3 regions of the Halopseudomonas sabulinigri genome follow, and region 2 is predicted to be linked to each of the others. Evidence: predicted binding sites of a transcription regulator. Region 2 holds the regulator's gene; each other region holds the start of a gene.
The links. Region 2 encodes LexA, which represses DNA repair genes until DNA is damaged. Its sites were predicted from a motif close to CTGTNTNNNNANACAG; they were not measured.
Positions count from the first base shown of each region.

Region 1: a site for LexA is predicted at 1,163-1,178, ahead of imuA (translesion DNA synthesis-associated protein ImuA). Genes of this name have one in related genera too.
Region 3: a site for LexA is predicted at 2,042-2,057, ahead of recA (recombinase RecA). Genes of this name have one in related genera too.

Region 1 is NZ_LT629763.1:3,748,203-3,755,635, forward strand. Features, by position in the region: gene ftsB (cell division protein FtsB) at 85-357, shown strand; gene ispD (2-C-methyl-D-erythritol 4-phosphate cytidylyltransferase) at 366-1,052, shown strand; gene imuA (translesion DNA synthesis-associated protein ImuA) at 1,211-1,822, shown strand; gene BLU26_RS17155 (Y-family DNA polymerase) at 1,829-3,238, shown strand; gene BLU26_RS17160 (error-prone DNA polymerase) at 3,214-6,339, shown strand; gene BLU26_RS17165 (enoyl-CoA hydratase/isomerase family protein) at 6,365-7,414, opposite strand.
Region 2 is NZ_LT629763.1:1,152,094-1,159,526, forward strand. Features, by position in the region: gene BLU26_RS05165 (mechanosensitive ion channel family protein) at 1-119, opposite strand, end outside; gene nagZ (beta-N-acetylhexosaminidase) at 116-1,102, opposite strand; gene BLU26_RS05175 (L,D-transpeptidase) at 1,161-1,649, opposite strand; gene BLU26_RS05180 (TetR/AcrR family transcriptional regulator) at 1,712-2,386, opposite strand; gene lexA (transcriptional repressor LexA) at 2,587-3,195, shown strand; gene sulA (SOS-induced cell division inhibitor SulA) at 3,206-3,709, shown strand; gene BLU26_RS05195 (hypothetical protein) at 3,784-4,023, opposite strand; gene BLU26_RS05200 (DUF6586 family protein) at 4,088-4,585, opposite strand; gene topA (type I DNA topoisomerase) at 4,597-7,218, opposite strand; gene BLU26_RS05210 (DUF1653 domain-containing protein) at 7,315-7,433, opposite strand, start outside.
Region 3 is NZ_LT629763.1:3,790,716-3,798,148, reverse strand. Features, by position in the region: gene BLU26_RS17380 (LOG family protein) at 1-540, shown strand, start outside; gene BLU26_RS17375 (regulatory protein RecX) at 500-943, opposite strand; gene recA (recombinase RecA) at 956-1,990, opposite strand; gene BLU26_RS17365 (CinA family protein) at 2,101-2,622, opposite strand; gene mutS (DNA mismatch repair protein MutS) at 2,910-5,486, shown strand; gene fdxA (ferredoxin FdxA) at 5,644-5,967, shown strand; gene groL (chaperonin GroEL) at 6,577-7,433, opposite strand, start outside.

The sequences.
Region 1 (7,433 bases), 1.4 Mb from region 2:
GCATCAGGGCGTTGTGGTGAGCCGCTAGCTGGCGGTCCAACAACCTGATAGCCTTCCGGCTTGCCCTGCAGGAGTGTCGATATTGTGAAATGGCTGTGGCTGAGTGTGATCCTGTTGCTGGCTGGCCTGCAATATCGCCTGTGGGTGGGTGAAGGCAGTCTGGCGCATGTGGCCCAGCTCAAGCAGCAGATTGCCAGCCAGGAGCGCGAGAACGAGCAGCTGCTGGAACGTAATCGGGTGCTGGCAGCTGAAGTGATCGAGCTCAAGCAAGGCGTCGAAACGGTAGAAGAGCGTGCCCGGCATGAGCTGGGCATGGTCAAACAGGGCGAAACCCTGTTTCAGCTGAGCGGCGAATAAGTGCCGTGATGCTTCCTTTCTGGGTGGTGGTGCCGGCGGCCGGTGTAGGCGCGCGCATGCAGGCAGATCGTCCCAAGCAATATCTTCTCTGGGGTGAACGCACCCTGATCGAACATACCCTTGACTGTTTTCTCGACCAGCCCGGCTTGCGCGGCCTGGTGGTATCGCTGTCAGCAACGGATGATTGGTGGCCGGCGCTGGCCTGTGCGAACGATAGTCGTATCACCCGTGCAGGTGGTGGCCGTGAGCGTGCGGACTCGGTGCTCAATGGTCTAGCAGCGCTGCGCGAACTGGGTGCAGCAGACGGTGACTGGGTGCTGGTGCATGATGCGGCTCGCCCCAACCTGGCAGAGACTGATCTGCAGCGCCTGTTACACACGTTGGCAGATGATCCGGTCGGTGGGCTGTTGGCCGTGCCGGTACGCGATACCCTCAAGCAGGTTGGCAGCGATGGTCGGGTAACGGCCACGCCGGATCGCGCGCTTTTCTGGCAGGCTTATACACCGCAGATGTTTCGTCTTGGCGCGTTGCAGCAGGCTTTAACCGGCGCCCTTGCGGCCGGAGCCACCATTACCGATGAAGCCTCTGCCATGGAGTGGGCCGGCCAGGCGCCGCTGCTGGTGGAAGGGCGTGCGGACAATATCAAGGTGACTCGCCCCGAGGACCTTGAATGGCTGGCACACCGCCCGGCCTGACCTGTACTTACCGAACCTTCTGTCTCTTTACCGCGTGCAGCGTATGGCAGCACGCCCATTCGTCGTGCCTGTCGTTTAGCGATTGACCCGCCGTAAGGGAGTAAAATATGCTGTATGTATATACAGTTTATTGTTATTTCCTGTCAGGAGGGTGAGCGATGGGTTCGGTGGTTGCGCTCGATAGTCTGCTGCAGCAGCGGCGCGTTTGGCGTGGCCGGCAGGAAGTGCCGCCGGCCAAGCTGCAGCCTACGGGCCATGCGGTACTGGACGCCGCGCTGCCCAGCGGTGGCTGGCAGGCCGCTGCGCTCAACGAAATCCTGTTGCCCGCTGCGGGCAGCGGTGAGCTGCAACTGCTGTGGCCTACGCTGACCCGTCTGACTGCCGAGGATGAGCGGGTGGTGCTGGTCGCGCCGCCGGCGATACCCTTTGCACCTGCCTGGGCGCAGGCACGGGTGGCCTTGCCACGGTTATCGATCATCCAGGCCAGCGGCAGCGATGCACTTTGGGCGGCTGAACAGTGCTTGCGGTCCGGTAGCTGTGGTGCTGTGCTCTGCTGGCCAGAGCGCACCGATGATCGCGCTCTGCGCCGGCTACAGGTGGCGGCTGAAACGGGAGATACGCTGGCTTTTGTCCTGCGCCCGCAACGCGAGGCGATAAACGCCTCGCCCGCCGCGTTGCGGCTGTTGCTGGAACTGCGCCCCAATCAATTGCGGGTGCTGAAATGCCGTGGCGGGCTGGCGCCCAGTCACGCGCTCGCGCTGGGGCACTGAGCGCTCATGCGTTGGGCCTGTATTCTGTTGCCGCAGTTGGCACTGGACGCGGTATTGCGCACGCGCGAAGACCCGTTGCAACCCTTGGTATTGGTGCAGGGTCCGGTGCAGCGCCGGCTGGTGCAGGCGGTCAATCCGGCGGCCCGTGAGCTGGGTATCCGTCGCGGGCAAACGCTGACCGCCGCACGCGCACTGAGTGACGACTTTGTCTGCGTTGAGCACGACCCCGAGCACGTTCAGTACTGGCAGACTTTTCTGGCTGCCTGGGCTTACCGGTTCAGCTCCCATGTGAGCCTTGATTATCCTCGTGCCTTGTTGGTGGAGGTACAGAGCAGTCTGGGGTTGTTCGGCCCCTGGCCGCGTTTTGAGCAGCGTCTGCGCCGAGAGCTAGCGGAGCTGGGCTTTTCTCACCGTATTGCCGTGGCGCCCAATGCGCTGGCTGCACGGGTGCTGGTGAATGTGGCTGACGGCTTGGCGGTTGATGAGCTGCAGTTGCCGGATTACCTGCGTGAGCTGCCGGTGAGCCGCAGTGGTTTTGCGCCCGAAGCCGCCGATGAGCTGTCGCGTATGGGATTGCGCAAGCTGCATCAGGTATTGGCGTTGCCACGTGCCAGTCTGGCACGACGTTTTCCGCGCAGCCTGCTGGATCACCTTGATACCCTGCAGGGCTTGCACCCCCTGGCGCTTGGCGCCTACCAGCCGCCCGATGATTTCGCCGGGCGGGTGGAGTTCAATTTTGAGGTGGAATCCATTGCCTCCCTGCTGTTCCCGCTACGCCGGCTGACCGGAGATCTGGCGGTATTTCTGGCCGGGCGGGACTGTGGCGTACAGCGCTTCGTACTGCTGCTGGAGCATCGTGAGGGTGAGCCGACTCAGGTGCCGGTGGGATTGCTGAGCGCCGATCGGGAGCCGGGCATGTTGTTTGAACTGGCCCGAGGCAGGCTGGAAGCGGTGCAGCTGCGTGCGCCGGTCCAGGCGTTTGCGGTGCGGGCCCAGGAGTTGCCGCGCTTCGTGCCGGCGGCGGGCGAGTTGTTTGTTGAGCGTCCGCAGCAGTCGCTGGCTTGGGAGCAGTTGCGCGAAAGGCTGCGCGCGCGGCTGGGCGATGATGCGGTGCAAGGCCTTGCACTGTGTGCCGATCACCGCCCAGAGCAGGCCTGGAGTGCGCAGCCGCAGGCCGGCGCAGCGCAACTAGACGAGCCGCCGCGTCCCGGCTGGCTGCTGGCTGAACCACAACCGCTGGACGATCTGTTCCCGCGCATTCTCTGTGGCCCGGAGCGGATCGAGTCCGGTTGGTGGGATGGCGGCGATGTGCGCCGCGATTACTACCTGGTCGAAACCCGCGATGGGCGCCGCGCCTGGGCTTTTCATGCTGCCGGTGGCGCGGGGCCCATGTGGGTTCACGGTTGGTTTGCATGAGTCTTGGTTATGCCGAACTGCATTGCCTGTCGAACTTCAGCTTCCAGCGTGGTGCCTCCAGCGCGCAGGAGCTGTTCGAGCGGGCTCAACTGCATGGTTATCACGCGCTGGCGATCACTGACGAGGGCACCTTGGCGGGTATCGTCCGTGCCTGGCAGGCGGCGCAGGCTACCGGCCTCAAGCTGATTGTCGGCAGTGAAGTACAGATCGACAACGGCGATCTGGTGGACTCGGCTATCGGTAACCCGAGACTGGTCTTGCTGGTAGAGAACTTGAACGGCTATCAGAACCTGTGTCGCCTTTTGACGCTGGCGCGGCGCCGCGCAGAGAAGGGCTGTTACCAACTGCTGGCCGAGGACCTGGACGCTGGGCTGGCTGGCCTGTTGGCGCTCTGGCTGCCCGATGCCTCGGCGAGCGAGGCGCAGGGCCGCTGGCTGGTTGAACGCTTTGCCGGTGTGTTGTGGCTGGCGGTCGAGCTGCACCGTGGGCCGGATGATGCGCAGCGGCTAGATCAGTTGCAGGGGCTGGCCGCGCGTTTGGGGCTGCCCTGCGTGGCCAGCGGCGACGTGCACATGCATGCGCGCGGCCGCCGTGCGCTGCAGGACACCCTCACCGCGATTCGTCACCACTGTACCGTGATGCAGGCCGGCTACCGCTTGCACGCCAACGGTGAGCGCCACCTGCGCAGCCTGTCGGTACTGCAGGCGATTTACCCGCCCGCGCTGTTGGCGGAAACCCGGCGTATCGCCGACCGCTGCCAGTTTGATCTTGGCCAGCTGCGTTATCAGTATCCACATGAAGTGGTGCCAGCGGGGCACACGCCGGCCAGCTGGCTGCGTGAGCTGACTCTGCGTGGCCTGCGCTGGCGCTGGCCGCAAGGCGTGGCAGACAAGGTCGCAGAGCAGATTGAGCGTGAGCTGCAGCTGATCGCCGAAAAGGCTTACGACAGTTATTTTCTTACCGTGCACGACATCGTCGATTACGCGCGCCGGCAAAATATTCTCTGCCAGGGACGAGGCTCGGCGGCCAACTCGGCGGTGTGTTACGCCCTGGGTATTACCGAAATCGACCCGTCACACAGCAACCTGCTGTTTGAGCGCTTCATTTCGCGTGAACGTGACGAGCCGCCGGATATTGATGTGGACTTTGAACACGAACGCCGCGAAGAGGTGATCCAGTATGTGTTTCGCCGCTATGGGCGTGAACGGGCCGCCCTCACTGCCGTAGCCAACACCTACCATGCTGCCGGCGCTGTGCGTGATGTTGCCCGGGCGCTGGGATTGCCGGCAGACCAGATTGACCAGCTGGCACGCTGTTGTGGCCGCTGGAGCAACCGCATACCGGATGCCGAGCGCCTCGCGGAGGCTGGCTTTGCTGCCGACAACCAGGCGTTGCATCGCATATTGACGCTGGCTGGTGAGTTGATCGGCTTTCCCCGCCATCTGTCGCAGCATCCGGGCGGTTTTGTCATCTCCGAGGCGCCGCTGCACACGCTGGTGCCGGTCGAGAACGCCAGCATGGCCGAGCGCACGGTCATTCAGTGGGACAAGGACGATCTGGATGCGGTAGGGCTGCTCAAGGTGGATATTCTGGCCCTGGGCATGCTCAGTGCGCTGCGCCGCTGCTTTGATCTGCTGCGCCACTATCGCAACCTGGATCTGACACTGGCGAGCATTCCGGCAGAGGATAAACCGACATACGAGATGATCAGCCGCGCCGATACCGTCGGCGTATTCCAGATTGAATCGCGCGCGCAGATGGCTATGCTGCCGCGCTTGCAGCCGCGGACCTTCTACGATTTGGTGATCGAGGTTTCCATTGTGCGGCCAGGGCCCATCCAGGGCGACATGGTGCACCCTTACCTGCGCAGGCGTAACGGTGAGGAGGCGGTGGTCTACCCGTCGGAGGAGCTGAAAAAGGTCTTTGAGCGCACCCTGGGGGTGCCGTTGTTTCAGGAGCAGGTCATGGAACTGGCGATTGTCGCCGCCGGTTACAGCCCCGGTGAGGCTGATCAGTTGCGCCGCTCAATGGCGGCCTGGAAGCGCAGCGGCGGTCTGGAGCCGCATCGCCAGCGGCTGACGGCAGGCATGCTTGAGCGCGGTTACAGCGCGGAGTTTGCGGCGCGGATTTTTGAGCAGATCAAAGGCTTTGGCAGTTACGGCTTCCCCGAGTCGCATGCGGCCAGTTTTGCCCTGCTGACCTACGCCAGTTGCTGGCTGAAATGTCATGAGCCGGCAGCATTTACCTGCGCGCTGATCAACAGTTGGCCAATGGGTTTTTACAGTCCGGATCAGCTGCTGCAGGACGCCCGACGGCACGGCATTGAGACACGGCCGGTGGACGTGTGCTGCAGCGACTGGGATTGCACACTGGAGCCCATTGCGGACGGGCAGCCCGCAATTCGCCTGGGGCTGCGGCAGGTGAAAGGCTTTAGTGAGGCAGATGCACAGCGGCTGGTAGCGGCGCGGGAACAGCAGCCGTTTGCCGATGTGGCCGATCTGCTGCAGCGCAGCGCACTGGCCAGCCGTGCCCGCGCGCAGCTGGCGGATGCCGGTGCCCTGCGTGCTCTGGCGGGTGGACGCTTTCGGGCACGCTGGGCGGTAGCAGGCGTTGAGCCGCAGCTGGCGCTGTTTGCCGGTGCAGCGGCGTCAGCTGAGGCGCCGGCCCTGATTCCCACGCCCAGTGTCGCCGAGGACTTGCAGGCCGATTACGCCAGTCTAGGCACCACCCTGGGGCCGCACCCGCTGTGCCTGCTGCGTGCCGAGCTCAGCCGCCGGGGCTGTCGCAGTTCACGCGATCTGCTGCAGCTGCCGCCGGACCGGCCGGTCAAGGTGGCGGGGTTGGTGGTGGGGCGGCAACGGCCAGGTACGGCAACCGGGGTAACCTTTGTCACCCTGGAGGACGAGTTCGGCATGATCAACGTGATCGTCTGGCGCGACCTGGCCGAGCAGCAACGCCAGGTACTGGTCGGCTCACAGCTGTTGATGGTGCAGGGACAGTTCGAGGCGCGGGACGGGGTGCGTCATGTGATTGCTCGGCGCTTGCATGACCTTGATGAACTGCTTTCGGGTATTCGGGTGCGCAGCCGTGACTTTCATTAAACGGCTGCGACCGAGAGGGACTGCCCTATAGACCGGCAAAAAAGGCCGCAACCCGTTTCGGGTCGAGCTGCTCAAGGTGTGGCGGGTCCCACTTTGGTTGTTTGTCCTTGTCGACCAGCAGCGCGCGCACGCCCTCCATGATGTTGCCTTTCTCAAACCACTGACGGCCCAGGTGCAGCTCCATGGCAAAGCAGTCGGCCAGCGTCAGTGACCGGCCGCGCACCAGCATGGCCTGGGTCACGGCCATGGCCAGTGGTGAGCGTGTGTCGATGATCTCGAGGGTGCGCTGAGCCCATTCGCTGAACTCGGGGCGCTGCTCGCTGGCCAGTGAGGCGCGAATGGCGGCGATGTCGGGTTGGGCGAAGTGCAGGTCAATGGCCGGCTGTAGCGTCTGCAAATCGGCTTCAGGCAGCGCGCAGTCCGCCAGGACGGCTATCTGCTCGCGCAGGCTGCCTTCCGCCGGGTTGAGGCTGTCGAGCAGCGCTTCCAGCTCACTCAGACGGTAACTGCTGATGCACAGGTCGCCAAGACCAGCGTACAGCGCGTCGCTGCTGCCGACGTGGTTGCCGGTGATACCCAAGTACAAGCCAATCTGGCCCGGCAGGCGGGACAGGAAGTAGCTGCCACCGACATCCGGGAAGTAGCCGATTCCGGTTTCCGGCATGCCGAGGCGTGAGCGCTCGGTCAGCAGGCGGATGCTGGCGCCCTGCGCCAGCCCCATGCCCCCGCCGAGGACGATGCCATCCATCAGCGCGAGGATGGGTTTCTGGTAGGCGTGGATATAGGCATCCAGTTCATATTCTTCGCGGAAGAAGGTTTCCGGTTCGTGGCTACGCCCGGCCAGATAACTGTCGTACATGTGGCGGATGTCACCGCCGGCACAGAAGGCGCGCTCGCCAGCACCGCGCAATACCACCGCCAGTACGGTCGGATCTTGCGCCCATTGCTCCAGCTGGGTGCGTAACAGTTGCACCATTTCCAGTGTTAACGCGTTGAGGCCGGCGGGGCGGTTGAGGGTGAGGTGGCCAATATGGCCACGTAGCTCGGCCAAAACAGGGCAGGGAGTAGTGCTCATGAATCAACTCCAGCAACGG
Region 2 (7,433 bases):
TAAGCCGCCACCAGCGCGGACAGTACCACCGCGAACACCTGATACACCCAGGCTTCTCCGATCAGCGGTATTTGTTCCAGATTCAGCTCTGCAGTCAGATCATTAATGGTGTCAATCAAACCAGGTCCAGCTCCCTGAGAAGTGAGTAATGCGTGCGCCATTCGGGGCGCGCCTTGTAGTCCGCCGCCACCGTGCTGCGCGCCAGCATGCGCGACAGCCCTGCAGGCGGCTGCAGTTGCCGCGTCTGTGCGTGTATCAACCCCTGCTCTGCTGTTGCTCTGTCATTGCAAATCAACAGCATGTCGCAGCCGGCATTCACCGCGGCATCGATGCGCTCGGCAATGCCACCCACCACATGAGCGCCCGCCATGCTCAAATCATCGCTGAAAATGACGCCGGTAAACTGCAGCTCCTCACGTAGTACCTGCTGCAACCAGTACCGTGAGAAACCGGCAGGCATGGCATCCACCTGCGAATACACCACATGGGCTGGCATGATGCCCCCCAACTGCCCGGCCAACAGCGCAAAGGGCTTCATATCCACCGCCCGAATCTGCTCCTCGCTGCGCTCATCGATCGGCAGCGCAAAGTGCGAATCGGCCTCGGCCCAACCATGCCCCGGGAAGTGCTTACCCGTCGCCGCCATGCCCGCCTGGGTCAATCCATCGATGTAAGCGCTGGCAAGAAAGCTCACACATTCGGGGTCACTACCCAGTGAACGGTTACCGATGACCCCGCTGCGCCCGTGATCCAGATCCAGCACCGGCGCAAAGCTGATGTCCACGCCGCAAGCTAGCATTTCCGTCGCCATCAGCCAGCCGGCGGCGCGCGCGGCAGCGCCAGCCTGCTCGCCGCCCTTACGGGCGATATCTGCCAGCGCCGGTAAACGCTGCACGCCACGGCGCAACCGCTGCACTCGCCCGCCCTCCTGGTCTATTGCGATCAACATATCGGGGCGTACTGCCCGGATAGAGCGCACCAGCTGGCGCACCTGCTCAGGCGATTCAGTGTTACGCGCGAACAGGATCATGCCACCGACTTCCGGCTGACGCAGCAAATCGCGGTCTTGTGGCTCAAGCCAGAGGCCTGGCAGATCCAGCATCAATGAAGCGTGTTTCAAACAAAGGTCTCCTGACTTGGAAAGCGACGCCCAGGCTTAGTTAATCGGCGTCAATCTGAACAGTGCAACCGACCGGCGTCCGCTCGAACAGTTCCAGCATGTCGGTGTTGCGCAAGCGAATACAGCCATGCGACAGCGGCACCCCCATGGGCTGGTCATCGCCCGTGCCATGCAAATAGATATAGCGGCGCTGGGAGTCGACCTGACCACCGCGATTGACGCCGGGCTGGTTGCCGCATAACCAGAGTATGCGGGTCAGTATCCAGTCCCGCTGCGGGTTCGCCGCAGCCAGAGCGGGCGTCCACACCTCGCCCGTCGGACGACGACCGCGATATACCGCGTTAAGCGGCTCACCGTCGCCAATGCGCGCGCGCACACGATGCGCGCCACGTGGCGTGCAACCCGAGCCGTTCTGTTCGCCTGGGCCATTGAGGGCTGAAGAAATGGGATAGCGGCACACAGCCGCGCCACCACTGAAACCGGTGAGCTGCTGATTGCCTATCGAGATGTGAATATGGTCCAGCGGCATGACTGTCTCCGTTATCTGCGCACACGATAACGGATCAGCTGCATACAGGTAAGGGTAAAACGCTAAACCGCCGCGCTTTCCGGCTGCGTCACTCTGGCGGGCAAGTTGTCTGCGCGCATACCGGCCGCCAGAAAAGGCACCATCAGACGCAGCACTTCATCCACTGCACGATGCTCGGCAAACTCGGCCTCCGCGATAGCGCGCAGCGCTTTCATACTCGACATGGTGAAGGCTGCGCTGCCCAGCATGAAATGCACGCGCCAGAACAGCTCCTGCGGCGGAATGGTCGGCACAGCCCCGTAAACCAGCGCCATATAGCGCTGAAATACCTTGCCGTACACTTCGGCCAAATATTTGCGCAAGTGGCCCTGGCTTTGACTGAAGGCCAAGCCCAGCAAACGCATGAAGGTAGACAAATCATTGCCGCTACGTGGCTTGACCGCCAGTGCCTGGTCAACCAGCATCTCCAGCAACTGCTCAAGACCAAGCTGGCGCAGGTCTCCACGCTGCTCGTGCTGATCCAGCTCACGCTCCAGGCTACTGACGAACGGATCAAGAAAGCGTACGAAGACAGCTTGGATCAGCGCCTTTTTGGAGCCGAAGTGGTAATTGACCGCCGCCAGATTGACCCCAGCCTTGCTGGTAATCAGACGCAGGGACGTTTCAGCAAACCCCTTCTCGGCAAAGAGTTGTTCTGCTGCATCCAATATGCGTTTAACGGTATCAGACTGCGCCATGTGGACTCCCAGGCTACAAACAATTGTTTCAAACATACGTTTAAAACAGACAAACTGTCAACCCTGTATGGAGCACCGAAACTGTCTCATTAATCGACGCAGACGCCAAGCCTGAAATGCGCTTGAGAAAAACAGGGGTTGCCGAGCAAGAACAACTGTATATAATCACAGCTACTGGATAAACAAACAGGCGCACTTCCATGCAGAAGCTTACCGCAAGACAACAGCAGGTATTGGCCTTCATCAAGGAGTACATGGACGGCAACGGCTACCCGCCGACGCGCGTCGACATCGCCAAGACCTTGGGCTTCAAATCGCCCAACGCTGCCGAGGATCACCTGCGCGCCCTTGCCCGCAAGGGCGCTATCGAAATGATTCCAGGCGCTTCCCGCGGCATCCGTCTGCCCGAGGCCGAGCAGGAAACCAGCGACGACCAGCTTCCGGTTATTGGCCGCGTTGCCGCTGGTGCGCCCGTTTTGGCACTGGAGAACATCGAAGACCATTGCCGCATTGACCCCGGCTTCTTTCACCCGCGCGCCGACTATCTACTGCGTGTGCAAGGTGAAAGCATGAAGGATATCGGCATCATGGATGGCGACTTGCTCGCAGTTCACCGTACCAGCGAAGCGCGCAACGGCCAGATTGTCGTCGCCCGGATTGGCGATGAAGTCACCGTTAAGCGCTTTCAGAAGCAGGGGCGCAAGGTTTCCCTGATTGCGGAAAACCCCGAATTCAAGCCGATTGAAGTCAATCTGGCAGAACAGGAACTTACCATTGAAGGTTTGAGCGTCGGTGTAATCCGCCGCTGAGGAGCTGAGAATGCAGTACGCCCGCCCTGACCAACAGACACTGACCCAGGCCGACCTGTTTCACAATGCGCTGATGGCAACGCGCATGGAACACAGCCGGTTTTCTCGCGCCATACCACAGCAGCCGGCAACCGCGCCGGCCGATGAGCCGGAGTACGGTTACAGCGAAATAAGCCTGCAGGGCGCGGCGCGCCAATGCTTGCAATGGCTGGCACCGGTGCTGCGCGACCTCAGCAATAGCGCTGCACCGCGCTGGCTCACTTTGATAGACCCGCCGGCCAGTCTCAGCAACCAGTGGCTACGCAGCGCCGATCTGGACCCCTCACGGATCATGATCGTTCGCTCCAAGCCCGGCATGGATGCCACCAAACTCTGTTGTGACCTGCTCAAACTGGGCTGCAGCCATACCGTCGTCAGCTGGCTATCACCTGACAGCAGCACTGCGCCGCGCCTTGAGCGTGCAGCTCAGAGCGGTCAGTGCCGCAGCCTCAACATCCGCCTGCAGGCTGCCTGAACGGCAGCCACAAAAAAGCCGCAGAATCAGCTGCGGCTCATACTCTAATCTGGCTCACCTTGCCGGCCCGATGCCTAGTGAAGAACGCGATCCTCTGGAACGTGATCGTCCTCGTCTTCATCCATCATCTGCCCGGCCATCTGCATGCCGGCACTAATCATGGCCTTAGCCACTTCGATGTAATTGCCCTGCAGGTAGTCCTTTGCATCCACCGAAAACTCGATCACCAGCAACGGCTCGCCCTCCTCATCGGAGCGACGCAAGGCCACCTTGCCGTTATCCAGCTCTACGATTTCAAGAAAGGGTGAAGGCATCTGATCTAATCTCCTGTGGTGCAGGCGCGCAGTTTACCACACCCGCCTCGGCACCGCAGCCCTGCTACCACTCGACCATGCCTTCACGGTAACTGCGTACTCGCTCGGACAGGGCAGCCCAGGCTTCCTGAGCCTCAGCCAGCCCCCACTCACCTCCCTTGACCGCACTACTGGCAATCAGGCTGTTTGCCGAGGCTTCGGGTAAGGGTGGCGCTTGCAGCTGCTGCCAGGCTGCCAGCAGTCGCGCCAACCAGGTTTCGCGGTTGTCCGCCAGCTCGGTCAGCTCCGCCAACTCGGGGCCCGGAAAACGTGCCACCACCGAGGGCAACAAAGCCGCCTCAACCTGACGCAGCTCTACCAATGGCCAGCGGTAGCGGTCTGCCACCTCGTGCACCACAGCGAGTACGCCGCGATACAGGTGGAATAGCGCGTGCTCGCGGTGGTACTGCACCAGGCTGAGCGCATCCAGGGCATCAGAAGCCTCGGCTTCTGCCCAGGCATCCAGCGCCCTGCGCGTAAAGAACAGGGCCTGATTGGTACGGGTATAGACTTCGTTAGCCATCGAGGCTTACCTCAACGCTTGGCTTTCTTGCGGCCGTCATCCACCGACCACTTCTTGCCGTCATGAAAAGCGCGCCATCCGCTGGGCTTGCCGTCAATTTCGCTCTGTACGTACTGTTCCTTGGTTTTGCGACTGTAACGCACAACCGTGGGATTGCCATCCGGATCTTCAACCGGCGCGTCCATGAGGAAATGGTATTTGGGGTCGATTTCGCTCTTATGCGGCAGCAACTCCTTCACCAACGGCGCACGCGTCTCCCGGTTCTTCGGGAACTGGCTGGCAGCCAGAAACAGCCCGGAAGCGCCATCACGCAGAATGTAGACATCGTCCACCTTCTCGCACTTCAGCTCCGGCATTTTGACCGGGTCCATCTTCGGCGGAGCGGCTTCGCCGCTCTTGAGCAGCTTACGGGTATTTTTGCATTCGCTGTTGGTACAGCCGAAGTACTTGCCGAAACGACCGGTTTTCAGCTGCATTTCGCTGCCGCACTTATCGCATTCCAGCACCGGGCCGTCATAGCCCTTGATCTTGAACTGACCGGTTTCGATCTCAAAGCCGTTGCAGTCCGGGTTGTTGCCACATACATGCAACTTACGCGTCTCGTCGACCAGATAGCTGTCCATCGCCGTGCTGCAAATCGGGCAACGGTGCTTGGCGCGCAGCACTCGAGACTCACCTTCATCGTCATCGGCAGCCACTTCGTTGCCGGGCACCAGGTTGATGGTTTCCTTACAACGCTCTTTCGGCGGTAACGCATAGCCAGAACAGCCGAGGAAAACACCGGTCGAGGCAGTGCGGATCATCATCGGGCGACCGCACGCCTTGCAGGCGATATCGGTTGGTGTGGGCTGATTAGCGCGCATGCTGCGCTCATCATCCGATGAGGAAGCTGCCTTCAGCTTGGTACTGAAATCAGCGTAAAAGTCATCCAGCACCTGTTTCCAGATGACCTCGCCCTGGGCGACGTCATCAAGCGATTCTTCCATACGTGCAGTGAAGCCGTAGTCCATCAGATTGGGGAAGCTTTCACCCAAACGCTCGGTCACGATGTCACCCATCTTCTCGGCGTAGAAACGGCGGTTATTCAGCGTTACATAACCGCGATCCTGAATGGTCGAGATGATGGATGCGTAGGTAGACGGGCGGCCAATGCCGCGTTTCTCCAGCTCCTTCACCAGACTCGCCTCGGCATAACGTGCCGGTGGTTTGGTGAAGTGCTGCTTGGGCTCCAGCTGCTGCAATGCCAACAGGTCCTCTACATTGATATCGGGCAGCACCTCGTCCTCGCCCCCCTTGCCCTGCGGCGGCAGCACCTTGGTGTAACCGTCAAACTTGAGGATGCGGCCCTTGGCGCGCAGCTCGAAGTCACCAGCAGCAACCTGAATGCTGGTAGACAGGTATTTGGCCGGTGTCATCTGACACGCCACAAACTGACGCCAGATCAGCTCGTAGAGACGCTCGGCATCGCGCTCCATGCCTTTCAGGTCAGCCTGCTTGAGCTTGACGTCAGAAGGCCGGATAGCTTCGTGCGCTTCCTGTGCGCCTTCCTTGCTGCTATAGGAATTGGGCTTCTCGGGCAGGTAATCCTTGCCGAAGGTTTTCTCGATATAACCACGCGCCATGCTGACGGCATCGGCCGATAGATTGGTCGAGTCGGTACGCATGTAGGTGATGTAACCTGCTTCGTACAAGCGTTGGGCCATCATCATGGTCTTTTTCACGCTGAAACTCAGGCGCGTGCTGGCAGCCTGCTGCAGCGTGGAGGTAATAAAAGGTGCGTTAGGGCGCGAGCTCGTCGGCTTGTCTTCGCGCTTGAGAACGCGATACTCGGCTTTTTCCAGCAAGGCCAGCGCAGCATCAGCTTGCGCCTTGTCCGTTGGCCTGAATGCCTCTCCGGCCTGTTTTACCACCTCAAAACGTACAGCCTCAGCTTTGGGCGTGTGCAGTTGCGCGTGAATCTCCCAGAACTCTTCTGGAATAAAGGCGCGAATCTCGCGCTCGCGGTCCACGATCAGCTTTACTGCGACCGACTGCACGCGACCGGCAGACAGGCCACGGGCAATTTTCTGCCACAGCAGTGGCGATACCATGTAACCAACTACGCGATCCAGAAAACGGCGCGCCTGCTGCGCGTTAACCCGGTTCAGATCCAATTCGCCCGGTTTGGAGAAGGCGTCCTGAATGGCTTTCTTGGTGATTTCGTTAAAGACTACACGCTTATAACGGCTATCGTCGCCGCCAATACTTTCCCGCAGGTGCCAGGCAATCGCCTCCCCCTCGCGGTCCAAATCCGTTGCGAGATAGACGGTGTCGGCGTCCTTGGCCAGGCGGCGCAGTTCGTCGACCACCTTTTCCTTGCCGGGCAAAATCTCGTAGTGCGCTGCCCAGCCGTTGTCCGGGTCCACGCCCATACGCTTGACCAGTTGCGCGCGCGCCTTGGCCTGCTTTTCCTGCTCGCTGGCTGGTGCCGCCTTGCGACCACCTTTGGGTTTGCTCTCGGTCTTGGCGCTGCCGCTGGTGGGCAGATCGCGAATATGACCGATACTCGACTTCACGATGAAATCGTGACCAAGATACTTGTTGATCGTCTTGGCCTTGGCCGGTGATTCCACAATGACCAGTGCTTTTCCCATAGGTAATCGTTTTCCTGACTCAAGCTGGTTGAATGGCCTACAAATTTTTGCAGCGCTGCCGTAACGGGTACCGCCGGCCGCCGGAGTGGCCAGAGCCTACACGTCTTCGCTGATAAAGGTAAAGCGCGGATATCTTTTGCCGTCAACCTCTACACATTCTTCGAACATGGCCTGCGGCCGTACCCAAAGATCGAAATTGCCGTAGAGCGTGCGAT
Region 3 (7,433 bases), 1.4 Mb from region 2:
GATGCGCTGATTCTGTGCCCTGGTGGATTCGGCACTTTGGACGAAACGCTGGAAGTTCTGACGCTGGTACAAACCGGCAAAAGTCCGCTAGTGCCGATTATTTTGCTCGATGAACCCCAAGGGCGTTACTGGGACAGTCTGCTCAACTTCTTTCGCGAACAACTGCAGAGCGCGGGCTACATACGCGCCAACGACTTCAATTTGCTGACCTTGGTCAAGAGCCCGGCGGCAGCCATGCAAGAGGTGCTGAGTTTCTATCACAACTTTCACTCTGCCCGCTGGCTGGGCGAGGAATACCTGTTGCGTTTGAATCAGCCGCTCAGCAGCCAGGCGCTCGCACAACTGCCGTCGACGTTCGGTAGCCTTTGCCGGCAGGGAGGATTCGTTCAGGAGGAAAAAGGTATTGCAGGAGACGAGCCGGAACTAAACTCGCTGACCGGCTTGCGATTTGCTTTCAACGGTCGCGATCAGGGTACCTTGCGTAGCCTGATCGACTTCGTCAATCAAGCTGAAAACCTGAAAAGCCACGATACTGCATAAAACGCAGTTGTTTGGCCCGTTCAGTTGCATCTAGTGCCTCACCCTCGGGAAAGCGCTTGCTGAACACCTGTTGTGCCAACGCCTGCCAGTCCCATTGTGCTTCACTCAGGGTCTGCTCTACCAGGGCTTCAGCGACGCCACGTTGCCGCAACTCTTCACGCAGCCGGGCCGGGCCGTAGCCTCGCTGGCTGCGCGAATAAACGTAGGCCTCACAAAAGCGTTCGTCGCTAAGCAGGCCATCTTCTACCAGCCGATCAAGCTCAACCTCGGCTGCCGCGGTCGTTGCGCCGCGCTGGCGCAACTTGCGTAACAGCTCGCGATAGCTATGTTCGCGCCGCGCCAGCAGATCCATCGCTGAGCGGCGTATTGCAGCGGGCGTTTCCAGAACTGTGCGAGAGAACATGGCCTGACGGTATTAGCCTTCCAGCTCGGCGTCGGCGTCGGCTTCTACCTTCTTAGTAGGCTTGGCCAGTAACTTGTCGCGGATGGCCTTTTCGATTTCTTCGGCGATCGCGGGATTTTCTTCCATGTACTTGGCCGCATTGGCCTTACCCTGGCCAATCTTGTTGCCCTGATAGCTGTACCAGGCACCGGATTTCTCAACCAGGCCGATCTGTACGCCCAGGTCGACGATCTCGGCATTGTGGTAGATGCCGGCGCCGTACAAAATCTGGAACTCGGCCTGCCGGAACGGCGGCGCTACCTTGTTCTTGACGACCTTGACGCGGGTTTCGCTGCCAACCACCTCATCGCCATCTTTCACCGCACCGGTGCGGCGAATGTCCAGACGCACGGAGGAGTAAAACTTCAGCGCGTTACCGCCGGTGGTGGTTTCCGGGTTACCGAACATGACACCGATCTTCATACGGATCTGGTTGATAAAGATCACCAGACAGTTGGCGTTCTTGATGTTACCGGTGATTTTGCGCAGCGCCTGCGACATCAAGCGCGCCTGCACACCCACGTGGTGATCACCCATCTCGCCTTCGATTTCTGCCTTGGGTACCAGCGCGGCCACCGAGTCGACGATGATCACGTCTACGGCGTTGGAGCGCACCAGCATATCGGTAATTTCCAGCGCCTGTTCGCCGGTGTCCGGCTGCGAGACCAGCAGGTCGTCAACGTTGACGCCCAACTTGCCGGCGTACTCGGGATCGAGCGCATGCTCGGCATCGACGAAGGCACAGGTTGCACCGCTCTTCTGTGCCTGCGCGATAACCGACAGGGTCAGAGTGGTTTTACCGGATGACTCCGGGCCGTAAATTTCAACAATCCGGCCCTTGGGCAGACCGCCGAGTCCCAGCGCGATATCCAGACCGAGCGAGCCGGTGGAGATCGACGGAATCGCCTGACGCTCGTGATCACCCATGCGCATGACCGCGCCTTTGCCAAATTGACGTTCAATCTGACTCAAAGCAGCGGAAAGCGCCTTTTTCTTGTTGTCGTCCATTGTGCATCCTCTTTGGCTTGGCGGGGCTGTGACACCCGAAAAGTGAAAGTACTGTATATTTGGTCAGTATTGTTCCACAGAAGTCTGGCGTTGCCTACCCCCTTTTTCGCTCAGACTGATAACCGGTTCGCAGCCCGTTTTTCTGCTTCGTTTACCAGCCGTTCAAGGGCGTGCAGCACAGTCTGTGCGCGCACTTCCCGGCGTCCGCCGAGAAAGCGCTTACGCTCGGTTAGCACACTGCCATCGTCCAGCGCCCAGCCAAACCAGACGGTGCCGACGGGCTTTTCCGCGGAGCCGCCATCCGGGCCGGCCACCCCGCTCACCGCTACCGCAAACTGCGCCTCGGCCGCCGCAGCGGCGCCACTGGCCATAGCCTGAACGACCTCTTCACTCACAGCCCCGTGAGCCTCCAGTAGATCGGCAGCAACGCCAAGCCAACGCTGTTTGCTGTGATTGGCGTAGGTCACAAAGCCGGTTTCAAACCAGGCCGAACTCCCCGCAACCCGGGTAATGGCCTCAGCAATACCGCCACCGGTACAGGACTCAGCCGTGGCAACCCGCGCTTGCAGGTGGCCCAGCACTCGGCCCAGGCGGGCGGCCATGGAATCAATCAACGGATCATAGTGCGACATGGGCTACCTCTCGAAAAAACCAACGACCAAGCATGCCACGGGCAACGCATGCTGCGAATACCCTGGACCCCGGAATCAGCCGCAGGTTGCAACCGCTGGGCCGCGCATGTGCACGGATTGCACGCGGTCACCCGCAAGCCCGCGGCATCTAGCCAATTCCCCTTAAATTGCGTTACGGAACCTGCAGCCGGCCAGAGGGGCATGATAACCTTGCTGCCAATTCGACAGCGCGCGGCACCCACCCCCGCTTGCGCCCAACCTCATTGACGATACCCGCTACAAACCCGATGAAAAAAGACAAGACCGCTGGCCAGCACACGCCGATGATGCAGCAGTATTTCAGCATCAAGCAGGAGCACCCCGATCAACTGCTGTTCTACCGCATGGGTGACTTCTACGAGCTGTTTTATGACGACGCCAAAAAGGCTGCACGCCTGTTGGACATTACCCTGACAGCACGCGGCCAATCCGGTGGTCAGCCAATCCCCATGGCGGGCATTCCGTATCACGCCGCCGAAGGCTATCTGGCCAAATTGGTAAAGCTCGGCGAATCGGTGGTGATCTGCGAGCAGATTGGCGATCCTGCCACTAGCAAGGGCCCGGTTGAACGCCAGGTGGCGCGCATCATCACCCCCGGCACCGTGAGCGATGAAGCCCTGCTGGACGAGCGCCGCGATAACCTGCTGGCCGCCCTGGTAGGTGCAGAAAAGGGCTTTGGTCTGGCCACCCTGGATATCAACAGCGGCCGCTTTGTAGCCATGGAGCTACGCGGCTGGGAGACCCTGCTGGGCGAGCTTGAGCGCCTGGCACCGGCCGAGCTGTTGATTCCCGATGACTGGGAGAGCAACACCCCCATTGAGCGCCGGCGCGCGGTGCGCCGTAGAGCGCCCTGGGAGTTTGATCAGGACAGCGCGCACAAAGCACTGACTCAACAATTTGGCACCAAGGATCTGGCCGGCTTCGGCTGTGCCTCGTTGACCCTGGGCCTCGGCGCGGCCGGCGCGCTGCTGAGCTACGCCAAGGAAACCCAGCGCACCGCCCTGCCGCACCTGCGCAGCATTGCTCAAGAGCGCTTTGAAGACAGCGTGATTATCGACGGCGCCAGCCGCCGCAATCTGGAGATCGATCAAAACCTGGGTGGCGGGCGCGACAATACCCTGCTGGAGGTACTGGACCACAGCGCCACCGCCATGGGCAGCCGACTGCTTTGCCGCTGGCTGAATCGCCCACTACGTGACATGCAGGTGCTGAACGCGCGACAGGCCAGTATCAGCACCCTGCTCGACCAGCAGTACTATCTTGACCTGCAGCCCAGACTCAAAGGCATTGGCGACATTGAACGCATTCTCGCTCGCGTCGCCCTGCGCTCGGCCCGCCCCCGCGACCTCGCACGCCTGCGCGATGCACTGCTGGCGCTGCCGGAACTGCAGGACTGCATGCACAGCCTCGAGGCAGACCATCTGATGGGCCTTGCCCGGCGCATTCAAACTTATCCCGAACTGGCCGAACTGCTCAGCCGCGCGGTAATCGACAACCCGCCCGCCGTATTGCGTGACGGCGGCGTAATCAAGGCGGGCTTTGATGCCGAGCTGGATGAGCTACAGAACATCAGCGAAAACGCCGGCCAATATCTGATCGACCTGGAAACCCGCGAGCGCGAACGCAGCGGTCTCAGCAGCCTGAAAGTCGGTTATAACCGCGTCCACGGCTATTTCATTGAGCTATCGCGCAGCCAGGCCGAGCAGGCCCCCGCGGACTATATCCGCCGGCAGACACTCAAGGGCGCCGAACGTTTCATCACTCCCGAGCTCAAGACCTTCGAGGACAAGGCGCTGTCGGCCAAGAGCCGCGCCCTGGCACGGGAAAAACAGTTGTACGAGGAGCTGCTGGATCGCCTCAATCAAGAGCTGGCCGAGCTGCAGACCACGGCAGCCAGCCTGGCCGAGGTCGATGTGCTGGCCACCCTGGCTGAGCGCGCCGCCGCCCTGGGCTACAGTCGGCCGCGCTTTGTTGCTGACAGCCGGATTGATATCCGCCAGGGCCGCCACTCGGTGGTTGAGCAGGTGCTGGAAACGCCCTTCGTGGCCAACGACCTGACGCTGGATGATGCAACCCGCATGCTGATCATTACCGGTCCCAACATGGGCGGTAAATCGACCTACATGCGCCAGACGGCGTTGATTGTACTGCTGGCGCACATCGGCAGCTTCGTGCCGGCAGCGGAGGTCGAGTTGTCCTGCGTAGACCGCATCTTTACCCGCATCGGCTCCAGCGACGATCTGGCCGGTGGCCGCTCGACCTTCATGGTCGAAATGAGCGAAACCGCCAACATCCTCAACAACGCAACCGAACACAGCCTGGTGCTGATGGATGAAGTCGGGCGCGGCACCAGCACCTTTGACGGCCTGTCACTGGCTTGGTCGGCCGCCGAGTATCTGGCCAGAATACGCGCCTTCACCCTGTTTGCGACCCATTACTTTGAGCTCACCAGTATGGTCGATACCGACCCTGGCGTGGCCAACGTGCACCTCAACGCCACCGAGCACAATGAGCGCATTGTGTTCCTGCACAAGGTACAACCCGGGCCCGCCAGCCAGAGCTATGGCCTGCAGGTGGCGCAGTTGGCCGGGGTACCCCGGCCGGTCATCCTGCGTGCGCGGGAGCACCTGGCCAAGCTGGAACAAAGCAGCCTGGAACAACAAAGTGGCGCCCGCAGCGCGCAGGCCGGCCAGCCTATCCAGAACGACCTGTTTGCCAGTGCGGCGCACCCGCTGGTTGAGCAGTTGCAGGGCCTGAACCCGGATGACCTCAGCCCCCGCCAGGCACTTGACCTGCTATACCAGATGAAGAAAGAGTGGCTTTAACTTTGGCCAACACGCAGGTAAATGATACTTATTTTCATTAAACGTGCCGCAAACACCGCTTAATCGGTACAAAGCGCGCGAGCGCTCTGTACCGGCACGTAAAAGCTGATAGACTACGCGCCAGATTTTGTTCGCCTGATTCGATGGAGACCCCACCATGACTTTTGTTGTTACCGACAACTGCATCAAGTGCAAGTACACCGATTGCGTTGAGGTCTGCCCGGTTGACTGCTTCTACGAAGGCCCCAACTTTCTGGTCATTCACCCGGACGAGTGCATCGATTGCGCCCTGTGCGAACCAGAATGTCCGGCTACCGCGATTTTCTCCGAAGACGAGATCCCGGAGGATATGCAGGAATTCACCGAACTGAATGCCGATCTGGCAGAAGTCTGGCCAAACATCACCGAGAAGAAAGACGCACTGGCCGACGCCGAAGAGTGGGATGGCGTACCGGACAAGCTGCAGTATCTGGAGCGCTGAGCACCAACACGCTCAATGCCTATGAAAAAGCCGGCCTCGCGCCGGCTTTTTGTGGGCAAGCGGCAGGCGCAGACTAGACGTGCAGTCGTCAACATTAATAGTTTTATGGGGCTTGGGGCTTGGGGCTTGGGGCTTGGGGCTTGGGGCTTGGGGCTTGGGGCTTGGGGCTTGGGCTAAATTTCAGGCAAAAAAAAAGGGGCGAGTAAACTCGCCCACTCTTCAGTCCATACGTGCTATCCGTGTCCAGCCATCCTGGCTTCATCATCCTGAAATTCCCTGGCTCAAGCTCCCTGCCGAGCAGCGCTGTCCGTTGCGCATGGGTGTATCTTAACGTTTCATAAGTTCCGCGCAACCCGGCAAAAACAGCAACAGCCACCGCACTGCAAAATAAAAATCAATAACAAACAGTCACTTAGAGTTTATCCTAAGCAAAAACAACCAATCCCCCACGCACTCAAGTGCGAATCGCTTACGCACCTTGTAGGTGATCTCTTACAAAACAGTCACCGTACCTGACCAGCCGAGCAGCGTGTACCGCCCGCTTTAACAGGCGGCAATAAAAAACCCGGCTCAAGTGAGCCGGGTTTCGGGGCCTGCGGTGGAGCAGTGTTACATCATGCCGCCCATACCACCCATGCCACCCATGCCGCCCATATCAGGCATCGCCGGAGCGCCGCCCTCTTCTGGCAGGTCGGCAATCATGGCTTCAGTGGTGATCATCAGGCTGGCAACCGAAGCAGCCGCCTGCAGCGCAGCGCGAGTCACCTTGGCGGGATCAAGGATACCCATCTCGATCATGTCGCCGTACTCGCCAGTAGCAGCGTTGTAACCGTAGTTACCTTCGCCAGCCTTGACTGCCTGCAGTACAACAGCGGCTTCGTCACCGGCGTTGGTCACGATCTGACGCAGCGGCGCTTCAACAGCGCGGCGCAGCAGCTTGATACCGACGTTCTGATCTTCGTTGTCGCCCTTCAGACCGTCGATAGCAGCCAGCGTGCGAACCAGTGCTACACCACCACCAGGTACCACACCTTCTTCTACGGCAGCGCGAGTAGCGTGCAGCGCGTCTTCTACGCGGTGCTTCTTCTCTTTCATTTCAACTTCGGTAGCCGCGCCAACCTTGATCACAGCAACACCGCCAGCCAGCTTGGCCAGACGCTCTTGCAGCTTCTCACGGTCGTAATCGGAAGAAGTGTCTTCAACCTGCTTGCGGATCTGAGCAACGCGACCTTCGATGTCGGCCTTGGCGCCGGCGCCGTCAACGATGGTGGAGTTGTCCTTGTTGATCTGTACGCTCTTGGCTTGACCCAGGTGCTCGAGAGTCGCGGTTTCCAGGCTCAGGCCGATCTCTTCGCTGATCACGGTACCACCGGTCAGTACAGCGATGTCCTGCAGCATGGCCTTGCGACGGTCACCAAAGCCAGGCGCCTTGACGGCAGCAACCTTGACGATGCCACGCATGTTGT